DNA from 3 places in the Streptomyces sp. NPDC049585 genome. Region 2 is predicted to be linked to each of the others. Evidence: riboswitches for the same ligand, from Rfam matches in the RefSeq annotation. Region 2 holds a riboswitch; each other region holds the start of a gene.

Region 1 (5,639 bases), on a different contig from region 2:
GTCAGCGGCAGGGCGGCGAGAGTGGCGATGTCGTGGCCGGCGAAGGTGACGGCCAGCGCCTCGGGCCGCAGCCGGCGCCCTGCGCACACCGGGCAGTCGGCACTGACCAGATGGCGCTCGGCCCGCGCGCGCAGCGCGGCGCTCTTGGAGTCGGCGAAGGTGTGCAGCACATAGCGGCGGGCGCTCATGTAGGTGCCCTTGTAGGGGCGTTGGATGCGGTCGGCCTCGCGCACGGGGTGGACGGTGACCACCGGCTGCTCGTCGGTGAACAGGATCCAGTCGCGGTCGGCCTGCGGCAGCTCGCGCCAGGGCCGGTCGACGTCGTACCCGAGGGTGTCGAGGATGTCGCGCAGGTTCTTGCCCTGCCAGGCGCCCGGCCAGGCGGCGATGGCGCCCTCGCGGATGGTGAGCGCGGGGTCGGGCACCAGTGATTCCTCGGTGACCCGGTGGACGCGGCCCAGGCCCTGGCACTCGGGGCAGGCGCCGGCCGCGGTGTTGGGCGAGAAGGCGTCGGAGTCCAGGCGGGGCGCGCCCTCGGGGTAGGTGCCGGCGCGGGAGAAGAGCATGCGCAGCGAGTTGGACAAGGTGGTGACCGTGCCCACGGAGGAGCGCGAGGTGGGGGCGGAGCGGCGCTGTTCCAGGGCGACGGCGGGCGGCAGTCCGGTGATCTCCCCGACCCTGGGGGCGCCGACCTGGTGGATGAGCCGGCGCGCGTAGGGGGCGACGGACTCGAAGTAGCGGCGCTGCGCCTCGGCGTAGAGCGTGCCGAAGGCGAGGGAGGACTTCCCGGAGCCGGAGACGCCGGTGAAGACGACGAGGGCGTCGCGGGGGATGTCGACGTCGACGTGCTTGAGGTTGTGTTCGGCGGCGCCGCGGACGCGGACGTACGGGTCGTGGGGGTCATGGCGGTCGTGCACGCGAGCGAGTCTAGGCGCCGCTCCCCGGCCTCCCCGGGAGGGTGAACCGCCGGCGACACACTGACGCGGCCGGGCATCCTGCGCCAAGATGCCCCAGGCAACCGCTGTCACGGCGAATGCCACAGCGAACGTCACAGCGAATGTCACAGCGAACGTCGACGACGACCTTTCGACGGGATGGCCCATGTCCGACACCGATGCCGAGGTGCGAGCGGCCCTCGGCGCCGACCCCCTGCGCCGGATCGCCGCAGCGATCGAGCGGGAACGGGACCCCTCGTCCCGTATCTGCCGGACGTGCGGCGGACCGGCGCTGGTGGTGGTCGGCGAGGAACCGGCGGGCAGCGGCCCGCCGGTCGTCAGCGCCCGGAAGGCGTGCGCGCGGCGGGACTGTCCCCGTCCGTGACCCCGGACCCGTCCGCAGCTCCGGACCCGTCCGCAGCTCCGGGCCCGTCCGTAGCTCCGGACCCGCCGGTGACGACGGCCGTCGCCGTGCGGGCGGTCCAGCGCTGCTCGACCCGCGCCAGGCGCCAGTAGACCAGTGCCGCGGCCCACACCACGACGAACAGCCCGACGATGACGAAGCCGACGTTGTCGAGGTTCAGCCCGGCGATCCAGCCGCTGACGGGATCGTCCAGGCCGAGCTTCTCGTGCAGGACGCCGACCAGCTCGATGGTGCCGATGAGGAAGGCGACGGCGATGGACAGGCCGGTGATGGTGAGGTTGTAGTAGACCTTGCGCACCGGGTTGGAGAACGCCCACTGGTAGGCGAAGTTCATGAACGTGCCGTCGAGCGTGTCGAAGAGGCTCATGCCGGCCGCGAACAGCAGTGGCAGGCACAGGATCGCGTACCACGGCAGTCCGGCCGCGGCGCCGCTGCCCGCCATCACCATCAGCGTGACCTCGGTGGCGGTGTCGAAGCCGAGGCCGAAGAGGAAGCCGAGGGGGTACATCTGGCCCGGTCGGCTGACCGAGCGGGTGAAGCGGCCCAGCAGCCGGTTCATGAAGCCGCGCGAGTCCAGCTGCTTCTCCAGCTCTCCCTCGTCGTAGCGGCCCTCGCGCATGGCGCGGAAGACGCGCAGGATGCCGGCGAGGGCGATGAGGTTGAGGATGGCGATGAGGTAGAGGAAGCCGCCGGAGACGGATGTGCCGACGATGCCGAGCACCTGGTGGGTGGGCGAGTCCTCGTCCATCAGCGTGCCGGCCAGGTGCGTGCCGCCGGCCACCAGCAGGGCCATCACGACGACGACGCTGGAGTGGCCGAGGGCGAACCAGAAGCCGACCGAGACCGGGCGCCTGCCGTCGGCCATGAGCTTGCGGGTGGTGTTGTCGATGGCGGCGATGTGGTCGGCGTCGAAGGCGTGCCGCATGCCGAGGGTGTAGGCGGTGATGCCGAGACCGACGCCGTAGACCTTGGAGTCGACGGTGTAGTGCTGCGGCACGACCAGCAGGTAGAGCACGCCGAACGCGACGACGTGCAGGGCGGCGATGACGGCCAGCAGGCCGGCGGTGCGCACGGTGTCCTCGCGGCGCCAGCGGAAGGCCGGCGGGCCGGTGGATATGTCGACGGGAAGGGATGTGTTGGTGGACATCTCGGGTTGAACGCTCCAGCACCTCGTGGATCACTTCGAGATGCCGTGGCCGGTCTCCTGGCTGACGGGTGCACGCGCGACCGCCCCGCCTTCCCAGGTCGCCGGATGCGGCCCAGTGGCTTCCGCGCGCCGGACGGTCCGGCGTACGGAGTGGGGACGGTCACTCCCCGATCACAGTGGCGAGGGCCGCTCCGGAATGGGCCCCGAAGGGCCGGCACCGGTCTTCCCGAACACCACGGCCAGGACACCCTAACCTCCCGACGGGCCTCATGGTCGCCCCGGCCGTACCTCATCTGCCGGACATCTGCCGGAGGCCATCGCTCCGCTACCGCGCGGGTGATGGACGCCACCCCGGGCCCGGTGCTACGAGTGCAGGCAACGACCGGAAGGGGCTGACCGCCATGGCAGATTCGGCAGCGGGGACGGGGCAGGACCCGGGCGGCGGCGCCCCGGCGGTGCCCGGGCAGCGGACGGTGTTCGTGCGCCGCATCGGGCTGTTCCAGGCCACGGCCATCAACATGAGCCAGATGTGTGGGATAGGCCCCTTCGTCACCATTCCCTTGATGGTCGCCTCGTTCGGCGGCCCGCACGCCGTCATCGGCTTCGTCGCGGGGGCGGTGCTGGCGCTGGCGGACGGGCTGGTGTGGGCCGAGCTCGGCGCGGCGATGCCCGGCGCTGGCGGCAGTTACGTCTATCTGCGGCAGGCGTTCCAGTACCGCACCGGCAAACTGATGCCGTTCCTGTTCGTGTGGACGGCGATGCTCTTCATCCCGCTCGCCATGGCCACCGGCGTGATCGGGTTCGTGCAGTACCTGGGCTATCTGTGGCCCGGCATGACGCAGACGCAGGGCGACGTGACGGGCCTGGCCATGGTGGCGCTGGTCGTCGCGCTGCTGTGGCGGCGGGTGGAGTCCATCGCGCGCATCACCGCCGTCCTGTGGGGCGTAATGATCGTCTCGGTGTCCCTGGTCATCGTCGCCGCCTTCACCCACTTCAGCCCGGAGCGGGCCTTCACCTACCCGGCCGGCGCCTTCGATGTGACGAGCCATCAGTTCTGGCTGGGCTTCGCCGCGGGCCTGACCATCGGCATCTACGACTACGGCGGCTACAGCACCGTCGCCTACATGGGCGCCGAGATCAAGGACCCCGGGCGCACCATGCCCAGAGCCATCGTGCACTCGATCCTGGGCATCATGGTCATCTACCTCCTGCTGCAGATCGGCACCCTGGGCGTCATCGACTGGCGGGAGATGCTCGACCCCTCCTCCACCGCCTCCTCCTCGGTCGCCTCGGCCGTCATGGAGAAGACCTGGGGCAAGGCGGCGGCCGACGTCGTCACCGTGCTGATCCTCGTCACGGCCTTCGCGTCGGTCTTCACCGGACTCCTGGGCGGCTCGCGCATTCCCTACGACGCGGCGCGGGAGAAGGTCTTCTTCCGCCGCTTCGGCGCCCTGCACCCCCGCCACCGCTTCCCGGGGCTTTCCCTGGCGACGATGGGGGTCGTCAGCGCCGTCGGGTTCCTGATCGGCCGTCACACCGACCTCGCCACGATCATCCAGCTGCTGATGGCCGTGATGGTGATCCTCCAGGCGCTCTCCCAGGTGATCGCCGCCACCGTGCTGCGGCGCCGCCAGCCGGACCTGCCGCGCCCGTACCGCATGTGGCTCTACCCGCTGCCGAGCCTGGTGGCGCTGGCGGGCTGGCTCGTCATCTACGGCTTCGCGGACCGCAGTTCGCCGGGGCGGCATCCGATCGAGTGGTCGCTGGCCTGGGTCGGGGCGGGCTGCGTGGCCTTCGTGCTGTGGGCGGCGTACGAGCGACAGTGGCCCTTCGGGCCGCGCGAGATCCATGAGGAGTACCTCCCGCGGCAGGCCGCCGGCACCGGCGGCGAGGCCGAGGGCGAGGAGGGATCCGTGACCACCGCGCCCGCCTGACGAGGCGTCGGCTCGGCGTCGCGGCCGGAGCCCTGCGGGCGCCCGCACTTTCGTAGGGGCCTGCCGAACGGTGATAAAACGGCACCCATGCCCGTGACCACAGCCCCGCATCCGTCCGCCCCCGCCGCCACGCCGCGCAGGCTGCTGTGGCACCGCCTGATATTCGGGCTCTGGTACCGGCCCGTCGAGGTCCTCGACGAGTGCCGGGACCGGAGCGTGTGGGGAGCGGCCGCCTTCCTGTCGCTGCTGTGCGGGGCGATGGGCACGCTGGCCGTGGACTCCTTCTGGGGGCAGTGGGGCGTGAGCCCGGTGCTGGCGCTGGAGGCGCTGGGCATCGGGTCGGTGGTGATGATGCTGGCCAGCTTCCTGCTGGGCGCGGCCACCCACGCGATCGCCCGCCGTCTGGGCGGCAACGGGCGGTTCGGGCCCACGACGAGTCTGTTCGTCGTCCTGTTCTGGGCGAGCGACCTGCCCCGGCTCGCGCTCGACACCTGGCTGCCGGCCGGGTCCGTCCCGGTGCGGGCCGCGGCCTCGGTGACGGCGGCCTTCGGCAGCGCGCTCGCCGTCCTGCTGATCCGCGGCCAGCACCATCTGCCGACCCGCAAGGCGGTGGCGGCGGTGAGCATTCAGATGCTGGCGGCCGTGGCCCTGCTGAAGTTCCCGCCCGGCAGCGGCTGATCCGGCGGGCGCCCGCTCGCCAGTGCGAGGAGGACGACGAAGGCCCGCCCGGTGCGACGGGGGATGCACACCGGGCGGGCTCGAGAACAGTTCTACCTCATCAAGGATGGGCCATGCATCAAAAACCTGTTCGTTTCTGCGCCGACCAGCGCACAGGGAGCGATTTCAGGCCACGCGCCCTGAGGCTCTCACGGCGGACCGGCGGCGCTTGTGGAAGGTCGAGTTCCAGATCGTCCAGCCGCTCGAACAGCACCGCGAGGGCCGTCTCCGTCTCCATCCGGGCCAGCGCGGCCCCCAGGCAGTGGTGGATCCCATGCCCCAGCCCGAGCTGCCCCGAATGCTCCCGCCGCAGGTCAAGACGGTCGGGGTCGGGGAACTGCCGGGCGTCGCGGTTGGCCGAGGCCAAGGAGAGCAGGACGGTCTCACCCTTCGGCACCACCACCCCGCCGATGCTGACGTCCTTGAGAGGAAAGCGCCGGATGGCCAGCGGAACCGGCCCGTCCCAGCGCATGAGCTCCTCC
Region 2 (5,639 bases):
CGCACAGGTCGCGGGCGAACTGCAGCTCGCACTCGACGGCCTCCTTGAGCATGTCGGTGACCTGCTGCTGGAGCTCGTCGTCGAAGAGGTCCGGCTCCTCCTCGCGGACGGTGTCCACGACGGAGAACGCGAAGTCCATGTGCATGGACTCGTCGCGGAAGACCCAGTTGGTGCCGGTCGCCAGGCCGTGCAGCAGGCCGCGGCTGCGGAACCAGTAGACGTAGGCGAAGGCGCCGTAGAAGAACAGGCCCTCGATGCACGCCGCGAAGCAGATGAGGTTGAGCAGGAAGCGACGGCGGTCGGCCTTCGTCTGCAGGCTCTCCAGCTTCTCGACCTCGTTGATCCACTTGAAGCAGAACTGCGCCTTCTCGCGGATGGAGGGGATGTTCTCCACGGCCGCGAAGGCGGCGGCGCGGTCGTCCGGGTCGGGCAGGTAGGTGTCGAGCAGCGTCAGATAGAACTGGACGTGCACGGCCTCCTCGAACAGCTGCCGCGACAGGTACAGGCGCGCCTCGGGCGAGTTGATGTGCTTGTACAGCGTCAGCACGAGGTTGTTCGCCACGATCGAGTCGCCGGTCGCGAAGAAGGCGACCAGGCGGCCGATCATGTGCTGCTCACCCGGGGACAGCTTGGCGAGGTCGGCGACGTCCGAGTGGAGGTCGACCTCCTCGACGGTCCAGGTGTTCTTGATCGCGTCGCGGTAGCGGTCGTAGAAGTCCGGGTACCGCATGGGGCGCAGGGTCAGCTCGAAGCCCGGGTCGAGCAGGTTCTTGGGGCGGTCGGATGCCGTGGTCATTACTGGCAGGCCTCGCAGGACTCGGGGTTTTCGAGGGAGCAGGCGATGGCGTCCGCGTCGGGCGCGGCCTGCTGCACGGGGATGGTCGTGGCGGCACCGGCGCTCGCGCCGGAGGCGGCGCGGGCGATGCGGGTGGCCGGGCGGGAGCGCAGGTAGTACGTCGTCTTGATGCCCTGCTTCCAGGCGTACGCGTACATCGAGCTGAGCTTGCCGATGGTCGGCGAGGCCATGAACAGGTTCAGCGACTGGCTCTGGTCCAGGTACGGCGTACGGGCCGCGGCCATGTCGATCAGGGCGCGCTGCGGGATCTCCCAGGCCGTGCGGTACAGGTCGCGGACTTCCTGCGGGATCCACTTCATGTCCTGGATGGAGCCGTTGGCCTCGGTCATGGCCTCGCGGGTGGCGCGGTCCCACACGCCCAGCTCCTTGAGGTCGTTCACCAGGTAGGTGTTGACCTGCAGGAACTCACCCGAGAGCGTCTCGCGCTTGAACAGGTTCGACACCTGCGGCTCGATGCACTCGTACACGCCCGCGATGGAGGCGATGGTGGCCGTCGGCGCGATGGCCAGCAGCAGCGAGTTGCGCATGCCGACCGCGGCGATGCGGGCGCGCAGCGCCTCCCAGCGGTCCTGCCACGCGGCGACGGCGTTGGGGTAGTGGTCCGGGTGCAGCACGCCGCGGGCGGTGCGGGTGGCCTCCCAGGCCGGGTGCGGGCCGTGCCGCTCGGCGAGGTCGGCGGACGCCTCGTACGCGGCGAGCATGATCCGCTCGGAGATCTTGGTGGACAGCTCCTTCGCCTCGGCCGAGTCGAAGGGCAGGCGCAGGCGGAAGAAGACGTCCTGCAGACCCATCAGGCCCAGGCCCACCGGGCGCCAGCGGCTGTTGGAGCGGCCGGCCTGCTCGGTCGGGTAGAAGTTGATGTCCACGACACGGTCGAGGAAGGTGACGGCCGTGCGGACGGTCGCGTCGAGCTTCTCCCAGTCCATGTCGCCGTCGGCGCCCAGGTGCTGCGCCAGGTTGACCGAACCGAGGTTGCAGACCGCCGTCTCGCCGTCGTTCGTGACCTCGAGGATCTCGGTGCACAGGTTCGAGGAGTGGACGACCGCGCCCTTCTCGGCCGTCTGGTTGGCCGTGCGGTTGGCGGCGTCCTTGAACGTCATCCAGCCGTTGCCGGTCTGCGCCAGGGTGCGCATCATCCGGGCGTACAGCACGCGCGCGGGGATGGTGCGGACGGCCTTGCCCTCGGCCTCGTAGCGGCGGTAGGCGGCGTCGAACTCGTCGCCGTACAGGTCGACCAGGTCGGGCGTGTCGGCCGGGGAGAACAGCGACCAGTCGGCGTCGGCCTCGACGCGGCGCATGAACTCGTCCGGGATCCAGTGCGCGATGTTCAGGTTGTGGGTGCGGCGGGCCTCCTCACCGGTGTTGTCGCGCAGCTCCAGGAACTCCTCGATGTCCGCGTGCCAGGTCTCCAGGTACACGCAGGCGGCGCCCTTGCGGCGGCCGCCCTGGTTCACCGCGGCGACGGAGGCGTCCAGGGTGCGCAGGAACGGCACGATGCCGTTGGAGTGGCCGTTGGTGCCGCGGATGAGCGAGCCGCGGGAGCGGATGCGCGAGTACGACAGGCCGATGCCGCCGGCGTGCTTGGAGAGCCGGGCGACCTGGTGGTAGCGGTCGTAGATCGAGTCCAGCTCGTCCAGCGGGGAGTCCAGCAGGTAGCAGGACGACATCTGCGGGTGGCGGGTGCCGGAGTTGAAGAGCGTGGGGGAGGAGGGGAGGTACGACAGCGTGCTGGTGAGCCGGTACAGCGCCGCCACGTCCTCCAGGGCCCGCTCGCTGTGGTCCTCGGCCAGGCCGCAGGCCACGCGCAGCAGGAAGTGCTGCGGCGTCTCGATCACGTCGCGGTGGATCGGGTGGCGCAGCAGGTAACGGCTGTGCAGGGTGCGCAGGCCGAAGTAGCCGAAGCGGTCGTCGGCGCCGTCGGCCAGGGCCGCGTCCACGAGCGCGTCCAGGCGCGCGGCGTGGGTGGCGACGAACGCGGCCGTGTCGTCGGCGATGAGGCCCTCGCGGTGGCCCACGGCGACCGAGGCGGAGAAGGAGGTGGCGCCCTGGCCGGCCGCCTCCTCGGCGATGGCGTGGGTGAGCAGGCGGGCGGCGAGCTTGGAGTACTCCGGCTCCTCGGCGATCAGGCCGGCGGCCGCCTCGGTGGCGAGGGAGCGCAGCTCCGCCTCGTCCGCCGCGGCGCTGCGGCCGCGCAGCGCGGCGGCGGCGACCTTGCCCGGGTCGGTGGCGGGCAGATCGGCGGTGAGGTCCGTCAGGGCACGCAGCAGCGCGGTCCCGGGGCCGTCGGCCGCTTCCGCGTTCGCTGAGACGGGACCTGCAACCGGATCTGCGGGCGCGATGGTCACGAGTGGCTCTCCTCGCTCGGCTGTGGTGGCCGGGCGGGTGCGCGCGACGGTCGCGTACGGGCACGTCCGACTCGGAGCTCGGGAGCGTGCCGCGCAGCGTCCGCCGGCCCAACCCGCGAGGCCCGGACGTGTTCAACGCCCATAGCCGAGCCCGGGACGGGCTCGGTGGTGGGCGCGCTGCCGGCAGGTCCTCGGACTGGTGGTGCGGTGTTTGTGCGCACTCGTTCACCGTTGCGGGACAGTTCCGGATTTGCACCGGATTCCCCTGCGGCGACAGCGAGGACGAGCATACATCTAGTGCCGGGCCTCGCACGCGCCCCCACATGTTGTGTCGGCGCGTCATGAGGTGGTTGCGGAATGTGGTAGAGGCGGCGTCCTTGCAGGCAAGAGCCGGACGGGCTGCGCCGCAGCCCGTCCGGCTCTTGGTGGTCTCTTGACGGAGTCTTCCGGTGGAGTTTCCCGGCGGGCGGGGCTCAGCCCGCCGCAGGCGCCTCCACCGTGGCCGGCGGCAGCTTCTCCTGGACGCCGGGATCCCCCGCATCGGCCGTGTAGTCCGACGGCCGCGTGAGGTCGACCCCGTCCGGCGCCCCCACCGCCCGCAGGACGACCGTGGCGACCACCGCCACCAGCACGTTGACCACGAACGCCGTCAGGCCGATGTACCCCTTCTCCCCGATGAGCGGAATGAGGTTGGTATTGCCGAAATGGTCCTGGGTGGCGCTGGGCGTCGCATATGCCCGCCACGTCCCGTACGCCATGCCTGCGGCCCACCCCGCCAGCAGGCCCCAGCGGTGGAACCAGCGCGTGAAGAGCCCGCCCACCAGCGCGGGCACGGTCTGCAGGATCCAGATGCCACCGAGCAGCTGGAAGTTGATGGCGACCGTTTTGTCCATGGTCAGCACGAAGGCGAGGGCGCCGACCTTGACCAGCAGGGATGCGATCTTGGACACCTTCGCCTCGTGCTCGGGCGTGGCGTCCGGCTTCAGGAAGTCCTTGTAGATGTTGCGGGTGAACAGGTTCGCCGCCGCGATCGACATGATCGCCGCCGGCACCAGCGCCCCGATGCCGATGGCGGCGAACGCCACGCCCGTGAACCAGTCGGGGAACATGTCCTCGAACAGCTGGGGGATCGCCAGCTGCCCGTTGCTCACCTTCACCCCGGCGGCGATCGCCATGAAGCCGAGCATGGCCAGCAGGCCGAGCATGAGGGAATACAGCGGCAGGATGGTGGTGTTGCGGCGGATGACGTTGCGGTTCTTGCTGGAGAGCACCGCGGTCACCGAGTGCGGGTAGAGGAAGAGGGCCATGGCGGAGCCGAGGGCGAGGGTCGCGTACGCCCACTGCGCATTGGATCCGGTGACGAGCGCACCGCGCGGTTTGCCGGTGGCCGGATTCTCGGTCGCGAACGCCTTGGCCGCCTTGGCGAAGATCTCGTCGAAGCCGCCGAGCCGCATCGGGATGTAGATGATCGCGACCGCGATGACGATGTAGATGAGGGCGTCCTTGACGAACGCGATCAGCGCCGGCGCACGCAGCCCGGAGGAGTAGGTGTAGGCGGCCAGGACACCGAAGGCGATCAGCAGCGGCAGGTCCTTGACGAACCAGTTGGCGTTCTCGCCGCCGCCCACGCCCAGTACGTCCAGTACTGCCTGGATTCCCACCAGTTGCAGTGCGATGTACGGCATGGTGGCCAGGATGCCGGTGACGGCCAGGGCGAGGGACAGGCCGCGGGAACCGAACCGGCCCCGGACGAAGTCCGAGGAGGTGACGTAGCCGTGCCGGTGCGAGACCGACCACAGGCGCGGCAGGAAGGTGAAGACGAGCGGATAACAGAGGATGGTGTACGGCACGGCGAAGAATCCGGCCGCTCCGCCCGCATAGACGGCGGCCGGGACGGCGACGAAGGTATAGGCCGTGTAGAGGTCGCCGCCCAGCAGGAACCAGGTGATCCAGGTACCGAAGGAACGGCCGCCCAGGCCCCACTCGTCGAGGCTGTCGGCGCTCTCCGCCTTTCGCCATCGCGCGGCCCAGAAGCCCATGACCGTCACGGCCAGGAAGAAGAAGACGAAGACGGCCAGTGCCACACCGTTGACCCCTTCCTTCACTTCGATTCACCTCCCTTGAGCAGGCGTTCGCGACGGCGAACGAGGACATAGGCGATCGCGGTCAGCAGTGTCGCGATGAGCACCCACAACATCTGGTACCAGTAGAAAAAGGGAATACCGATGAACGCCGGGGAGACGCGGGCGTAGGAGTCGACCCACAGCATGGCCACGAAGGGGATGGCCAGGCAGATCCCGGCGACGATCAGGGGCGCCGGGGAGGCGACCGCGCGCGTGCGCGGGCCGTCCGCGGCCGTATGGGCAACCGGTCGTCCGGCTTGTTGCTCGGGGGGTTCCGACATCAGTGGCTCCGTCCCTGGGTGCGATCACATGTGT
Region 3 (5,639 bases), on a different contig from region 2:
GTCACAGCTGGCCGCGATGGGCTTGAGCCAGGGGCTGGTGGTCGTGCCGTGGAGGTACAGATCTGTGAACTTCTCCATGCCGTCGGCCCCGACATGCGTGCGTAACCAGCTCTGGTCCGGGCGCACCCAGATGTCGTTGCCCTGCTTGATGACGTCGGCTGCGCCGCTGCCCGAGCTGACCTTGCCGGCACAGTTGCCCTTGACGTCCACGGCCAGGTCCACGGTCATGCCCTCCTGCTCCGCCGCCGAGGCGGTGGTCATGGTGATGTGCATGGAGGATGCCGCGGCCAGCTCGTGCAAGGCCTTGTCGGCTATCTCCTTGGCGGTCAGGGTGCCGAGCCGCCGCTCCGGCATGCCGGTCGCCGTGGCACGGGGCCTCCTTCTTGCCGCCGTCGCCACAAGCCGAGAGCCCCATGGCGGCCACGGCCACACAGGCGACCGTCAGAGCAGCGCCGTACTTCCTCGACATCCAGACCTCATCCTTGATGCTTCGCAACGGGTGAACGCGGAGGAAACCGCCCGCGCAGGGGACGCTCCCGATGTGATCACACAACGGGGGAAAACAGTATGGGATTTGTCTGTACCGGCTGCCGGATTCCCGAAGGCGAGGGCCCATGGATCTCCGTTCCACGACTGCTCGTTCCGATAGTGCGACACACGAGGTGTGGCGGGTTCCCGCTGCCGATGCCCGGGCGGGGTACCGGGCCCTGTGGTGGAGCGTCGGGCCGGCCGGGGAGCTCGCGGTCCTGCTGGTCCATCTCCCGAGGGGCGGCTGCCCGACCACCCGTGGGCTGGACTTAGTAGGACGTCCAACTATATGTTCGGGGCAAGGCCCGCGGTGCAGGGAAGCCGGTGCGAATCCGGGACGGTCCCGCCACTGTGACCGGGGAGTGTGCCGTCGAGTAGCACGCCACTGACGCGAGGCGCGTCGGGAAGGCGGGCGGCATGCGGTGATCCGGGAGTCAGGATACCGGCCGCGGGATGTTCCGTGTTGTCCACGAGGATGGAGCAGACACGCATGGCACCGGTCCGTACCCACGACCCGGGATCCCCGGCGGAGCACGCGGGCACGCCCGCACGTTCGTAACGCTCCCCTCGATCCCCTGGCCTTCGCGTCCCACGGCCCGCCGCAGCGGCGCGTGCACCTCGCCCGGTGCCGTCCGCCGGCCCGCCGTGCCGTCCTCGGATCCCCATCGACGGGAGCAGGCTGTTCATGGTCCGCGAACTGACCCATTTCATCGGCGGCAAGCACGTCCACGGAACGTCGGGGCTCTTCACCGACGTGTACGACCCCAACACCGGTGCCGTCCAGGCCAAGGTGCCCCTGGCCGGGCGGGAGGAGACCGCGTTGGCGATCGCCGACGCGGCGGCTGCGCAGCCGCAGTGGGCGCAGTGGAACCCCCAGCGTCGCGCCCGCGTCCTGCTGCGGTTCCTCCAGCTGGTGGACGGTGAACGCGACGTGCTCGCGCGGCTGCTCTCCGCCGAGCACGGCAAGACGGTCGCCGACGCGCACGGCGACCTGCAGCGCGGCCTGGAGGTCGTGGAGTTCGCCGCCGGCATCCCGCACCTGCTCAAGGGCGAGTTCACCGACAATGCCGGCACCGGCATCGACGTCCACTCGCTGCGCGCCCCGCTCGGCGTCATGGCGGGCATCAGCCCGTTCAACTTCCCCGCGATGATCCCGCTGTGGCAGGCCGCGCCCGCCATCGCCTGCGGCAACGCCTTCGTCCTCAAGCCGTCCGAGCGCGACCCGTCCGTGCCACTGCGGCTCGCGGAGCTGTTCGTCGAGGCGGGGCTGCCGCCGGGCGTGTTCAACGTGGTCAACGGCGGCAAGGAGGCGGTCGGCACGCTGCTGGAGGACGCCCGCGTACAGGCCGTCGGCTTCGTCGGCTCCACCTCCGTCGCCGCGCACGTCTACGCCACCGCAGCGGCGCACGGCAAGCGTGCCCAGTGCTTCGGCGGCGCCAAGAACCATCTGATCGTGATGCCGGACGCCGACCTCGACCAGGCCGTCGACGCGCTGATCGGCGCCGGCTACGGTTCCGCGGGCGAACGCTGCATGGCGATCTCCGTGGCCGTCCCCGTCGGCGAGGAGACCGCCGACGCGCTGGTCGCCCGGCTCAAGGAACGCATCGGTTCGCTGCGCATCGGCCGCAGCGACGACCCGGACGCCGACTTCGGCCCCCTGGTCGGCCGCGACGCCCTCGACCGTGTGCGCCGGTACGTCGACATCGGCGCCACGGAGGGCGCCGAACTCGTCGTGGACGGGCGCGGCTTCGTCCTGCCCGGGCACGAGAACGGCTTCTTCGCCGGACCCTCGCTCTTCGACCGCGTCACCCCCGCCATGCGGATCTACCGTGAGGAGATCTTCGGCCCGGTGCTGTGCGTGGTCCGCGCCGCCGACTACGAGGAGGCGCTGCGGCTGCCCAGCGAGCACCCGTACGGCAACGGCGTGGCGATCTTCACCCGGGACGGGGACACCGCCCGCGACTTCACCCGCCGGGTCACCGCCGGCATGGTCGGCGTCAACGTGCCGATCCCGGTGCCCGTGGCATACCACACCTTCGGCGGCTGGAAGCGGTCCGGCTTCGGCGACCTGAACCAGCACGGACCGGACGCCGTCCGCTTCTGCACCCGCACCAAGACCGTCACCTCGCGCTGGCCCTCCGGGGTCAAGGAGGGCGCGAGCTTCACCCTGCCGACGATGGGCTGACGCCGATGACGACCGCCACCCGGACGAACACCGCCCTGTCCGGCACTTTCCTGACGGACGACCAGCTCGCCATCGCCGAGACGACGCTCGACTTCGCCGAGGAACACCTCGCCCCGCACGCCGTCGCCTGGGACCGGGACAAGCACTTCCCCGTCGACGTCCTGCGCAAGGGCGCGGACCTCGGCCTCGGCGGCGCCTACGTGCGCGAGGAGTCCGGCGGCTCGGGCCTGACGCGCTCCGACGGCGTCCTGGTCTTCGAGACACTGGCCACCGGCTGCCCCTCACTGGCCGGCTACCTCTCCATCCACAACATGGTCGCCTGGATGATCGACCGCTACGGCGACGACGCCCAGCGCAGGCGCTGGCTGCCGGCGCTGTGCGCCATGGAGGCGCTGGGCAGCTACTGCCTGACCGAGCCGGGCGCCGGCTCCGACGCCGCCGCGCTGCGCACCCGCGCCGAGCGCGACGGCGACCACTACGTCCTGACCGGTGTCAAGCAGTTCGTCTCCGGCGCGGGCGCCTCCAAGGTCTACGTCGTCATGGCCCGCACCGGCGAGGACGGCCCGCGCGGCATCTCGGCCTTCGTCGTCGAACGCGGCGACGCGGGGGTCTCGTTCGGCCCGAACGAGAAGAAGATGGGCTGGAACGCCCAGCCCACCCGCCAGGTGGTCCTCGACGGCGTCCGCGTGAGCGCCGACCGCCGCCTCGGCGCGGAGGGCGACGGCTTCCGCATCGCGATGAACGGGCTCAACGGCGGCCGGCTCGGCATCGCCGCCTGCTCCCTCGGCGGCGCCCGCAGCGCCCTGCACCGGGCGCTGGCCCACCTCGCCGACCGCGAAGCCTTCGGCGCGCCGCTGCTGGACGCGCAGGCGCTGCAGTTCCAGCTGGCCGACATGGCCACCGAACTGGCGGCGGCCCGCGCCCTGGTCCGGCAGGCGGCGGAAGCCCTGGACCGCGGCCTGCCGCAGGCCGCGCAGCTGTGCGCGATGGCCAAGCGCTTCGCCACCGACACCGGCTACGAGGTCGCCGACCGCGCCCTGCAACTGCACGGCGGTTACGGCTACCTCAGCGAGTACGGCATCGAGAAGATCGTCCGCGATCTTCGGGTGCACCGCATCCTGGAAGGAACGAACGAGATCATGCGTCTGATCGTGGCCCGGGACCTGACGGGCGGCCGGCGATGACGGCCCCCGGCGACACCGACGTCCTGCTGCGCACCGAGGGCCTCGCGGCGTACCTGACCCTCAACCGGCCCCGCGCCCTCAACGCCCTCACCCACGCCATGGTGACCCGCATCGACCAGGCCCTCGCGGAATGGGAGAAGGACCCCGCCGTCGAGACGGTGGTCCTCACGGGGGCGGGCGAGCGCGGGCTGTGCGCGGGCGGTGACATCCGTGCCATCCACGAGGACGCCCGCACCGGCGGCGGCCGCGCCTCGGCAGAGTTCTGGCGGGACGAGTACCGGCTCAACGCCCTGATCGCCCGCTACCCCAAGCCGTACGTGGCCGTCATGGACGGCATCGTCATGGGTGGCGGCGTCGGCGTCTCCGCCCACGGCAGCGTACGGATCGTCACCGAACGCTCCCGCGTCGCCATGCCCGAGACCGGCATCGGCTTCGCGCCCGACGTCGGCGGCACCCACCTCCTCGGGCTCGCCCCCGGCGGCCTCGGCACCCACCTCGCCCTGACCGGTACGGCGGTGGGGGCGGCCGACGCCCTGCTGTGCGGGCTCGCCGACCACTACGTACCGTCCGACCGGCTGCCGCACCTGGTGGCCGACCTCGCGCTCGCCCCCGTGCACGAGGTGCTCCCCCGGTACGTGTGCCAGGCGCCGCCCGGTGTGCTGCAGGCGCAGCGGGAGTGGATCGACCGGTGCTACGCGGCCGACACCGTCGAGGAAATTGTGGAGCGGTTGCGTGCCGAGGCCGCCCCCGCGGCCGGCGAGGCCGCCGCGACCCTCCTCGGCCGGTCCCCCACCGCCCTGAAGGTCGCCCTCGCCGCTCTGCGGCGCGCCCGGGCGCTGGGTCCGCTGGAGCGGGTCCTGGAGCAGGAGTACCGCATCTCCTGCGCGGCGCTGTCCTCGCACGACCTGGTCGAGGGCATCCGGGCCCAGGTCGTCGACAAGGACCGCACGCCGCGGTGGTCCCCCGCCACGCTCGCCGAGGTCACCGCCGCGGACGTGGAACGGTACTTCGCCCCGCTCGGCGCCTGCGAGCTGCGCCTGGCCCCCGCCGACGAGGCCCGGGAGGTGCCGTGGTGAGCAGCACCGTCGCCTTCATCGGCCTGGGCCGCATGGGCGGCCCCATGGCCGCCAACCTCGTCCGGGCCGGGCATCGCGTCACGGGGTACGACCTGGTGCCCGAACTGCTCGCTGCGGCAGCGGGGACCGGCGTACGCGCCGCGCCGTCCGCGACGCAGGCCGTTGCCGGCGCGGACGTGGTGATCACCATGCTGCCCGCCGGACGGCACGTCCTCGCCCTCTACCGCGACGAAGGGTTGCTGGCCGCTGCCGGGCCCGGCACGCTGTTCGTCGACTGCTCCACCATCGACGTCGCCGACGCCCGCGCCGCGCACGAGGCGGCGCTCGCCGCCGGGCACCGGGCCCTCGACGCCCCCGTCTCGGGTGGGGTCGTGGGGGCCGAGGCCGCCACGCTGACGTTCATGGTGGGCGGCGAGGCCGCGGACTTCGCCGCCGCCGAGGCGCTGCTGCTGACCATGGGCGGCAAGGCCGTGCACTGCGGCGGCGCCGGCGCGGGACAGGCCGCGAAGATCTGCAACAACATGGTCCTGGGCATCTCGATGATCGCGGTCAGCGAGGCGTTCGTCCTCGGCGAGAGCCTCGGCCTGAGCCACCAGGCCCTGTTCGACGTGGCCTCCACGGCCTCCGGGCAGTGCTGGGCCCTGACCACCAACTGCCCGGTGCCCG

Evidence for each region. A riboswitch is a leader RNA that binds a small molecule or an ion and turns the genes downstream of it on or off. The one in region 2 is predicted to bind cobalamin.
Region 1: it holds a riboswitch for cobalamin, as region 2 does, so the genes downstream of both, AB0K17_RS22555 (HoxN/HupN/NixA family nickel/cobalt transporter) here and AB0K17_RS00930 (ribonucleoside-diphosphate reductase subunit alpha) in region 2, are expected to answer to the same signal.
Region 3: it holds a riboswitch for cobalamin, as region 2 does, so the genes downstream of both, AB0K17_RS08950 (CoA-acylating methylmalonate-semialdehyde dehydrogenase) here and AB0K17_RS00930 (ribonucleoside-diphosphate reductase subunit alpha) in region 2, are expected to answer to the same signal.

What each region holds. Positions count from the first base shown of each region.
Region 1 is NZ_JBFAPE010000023.1:98,223-103,861, forward strand. Features, by position in the region: gene uvrA (excinuclease ABC subunit UvrA) at 1-917, opposite strand, end outside; gene AB0K17_RS22550 (hypothetical protein) at 1,102-1,320, shown strand; gene AB0K17_RS22555 (HoxN/HupN/NixA family nickel/cobalt transporter) at 1,274-2,506, opposite strand; cobalamin riboswitch at 2,536-2,759, opposite strand; gene AB0K17_RS22560 (APC family permease) at 2,908-4,440, shown strand; gene AB0K17_RS22565 (YIP1 family protein) at 4,528-5,118, shown strand; gene AB0K17_RS22570 (cytochrome P450) at 5,237-5,639, opposite strand, start outside.
Region 2 is NZ_JBFAPE010000001.1:196,047-201,685, reverse strand. Features, by position in the region: gene AB0K17_RS00935 (ribonucleotide-diphosphate reductase subunit beta) at 1-796, opposite strand, end outside; gene AB0K17_RS00930 (ribonucleoside-diphosphate reductase subunit alpha) at 796-3,201, opposite strand; cobalamin riboswitch at 3,366-3,504, opposite strand; gene mctP (monocarboxylate uptake permease MctP) at 3,675-5,306, opposite strand; gene AB0K17_RS00920 (DUF3311 domain-containing protein) at 5,303-5,605, opposite strand.
Region 3 is NZ_JBFAPE010000005.1:308,086-313,724, forward strand. Features, by position in the region: gene AB0K17_RS08945 (hypothetical protein) at 1-354, opposite strand, end outside; cobalamin riboswitch at 813-994, shown strand; gene AB0K17_RS08950 (CoA-acylating methylmalonate-semialdehyde dehydrogenase) at 1,214-2,713, shown strand; gene AB0K17_RS08955 (acyl-CoA dehydrogenase family protein) at 2,719-3,897, shown strand; gene AB0K17_RS08960 (enoyl-CoA hydratase/isomerase family protein) at 3,894-4,973, shown strand; gene mmsB (3-hydroxyisobutyrate dehydrogenase) at 4,970-5,639, shown strand, end outside.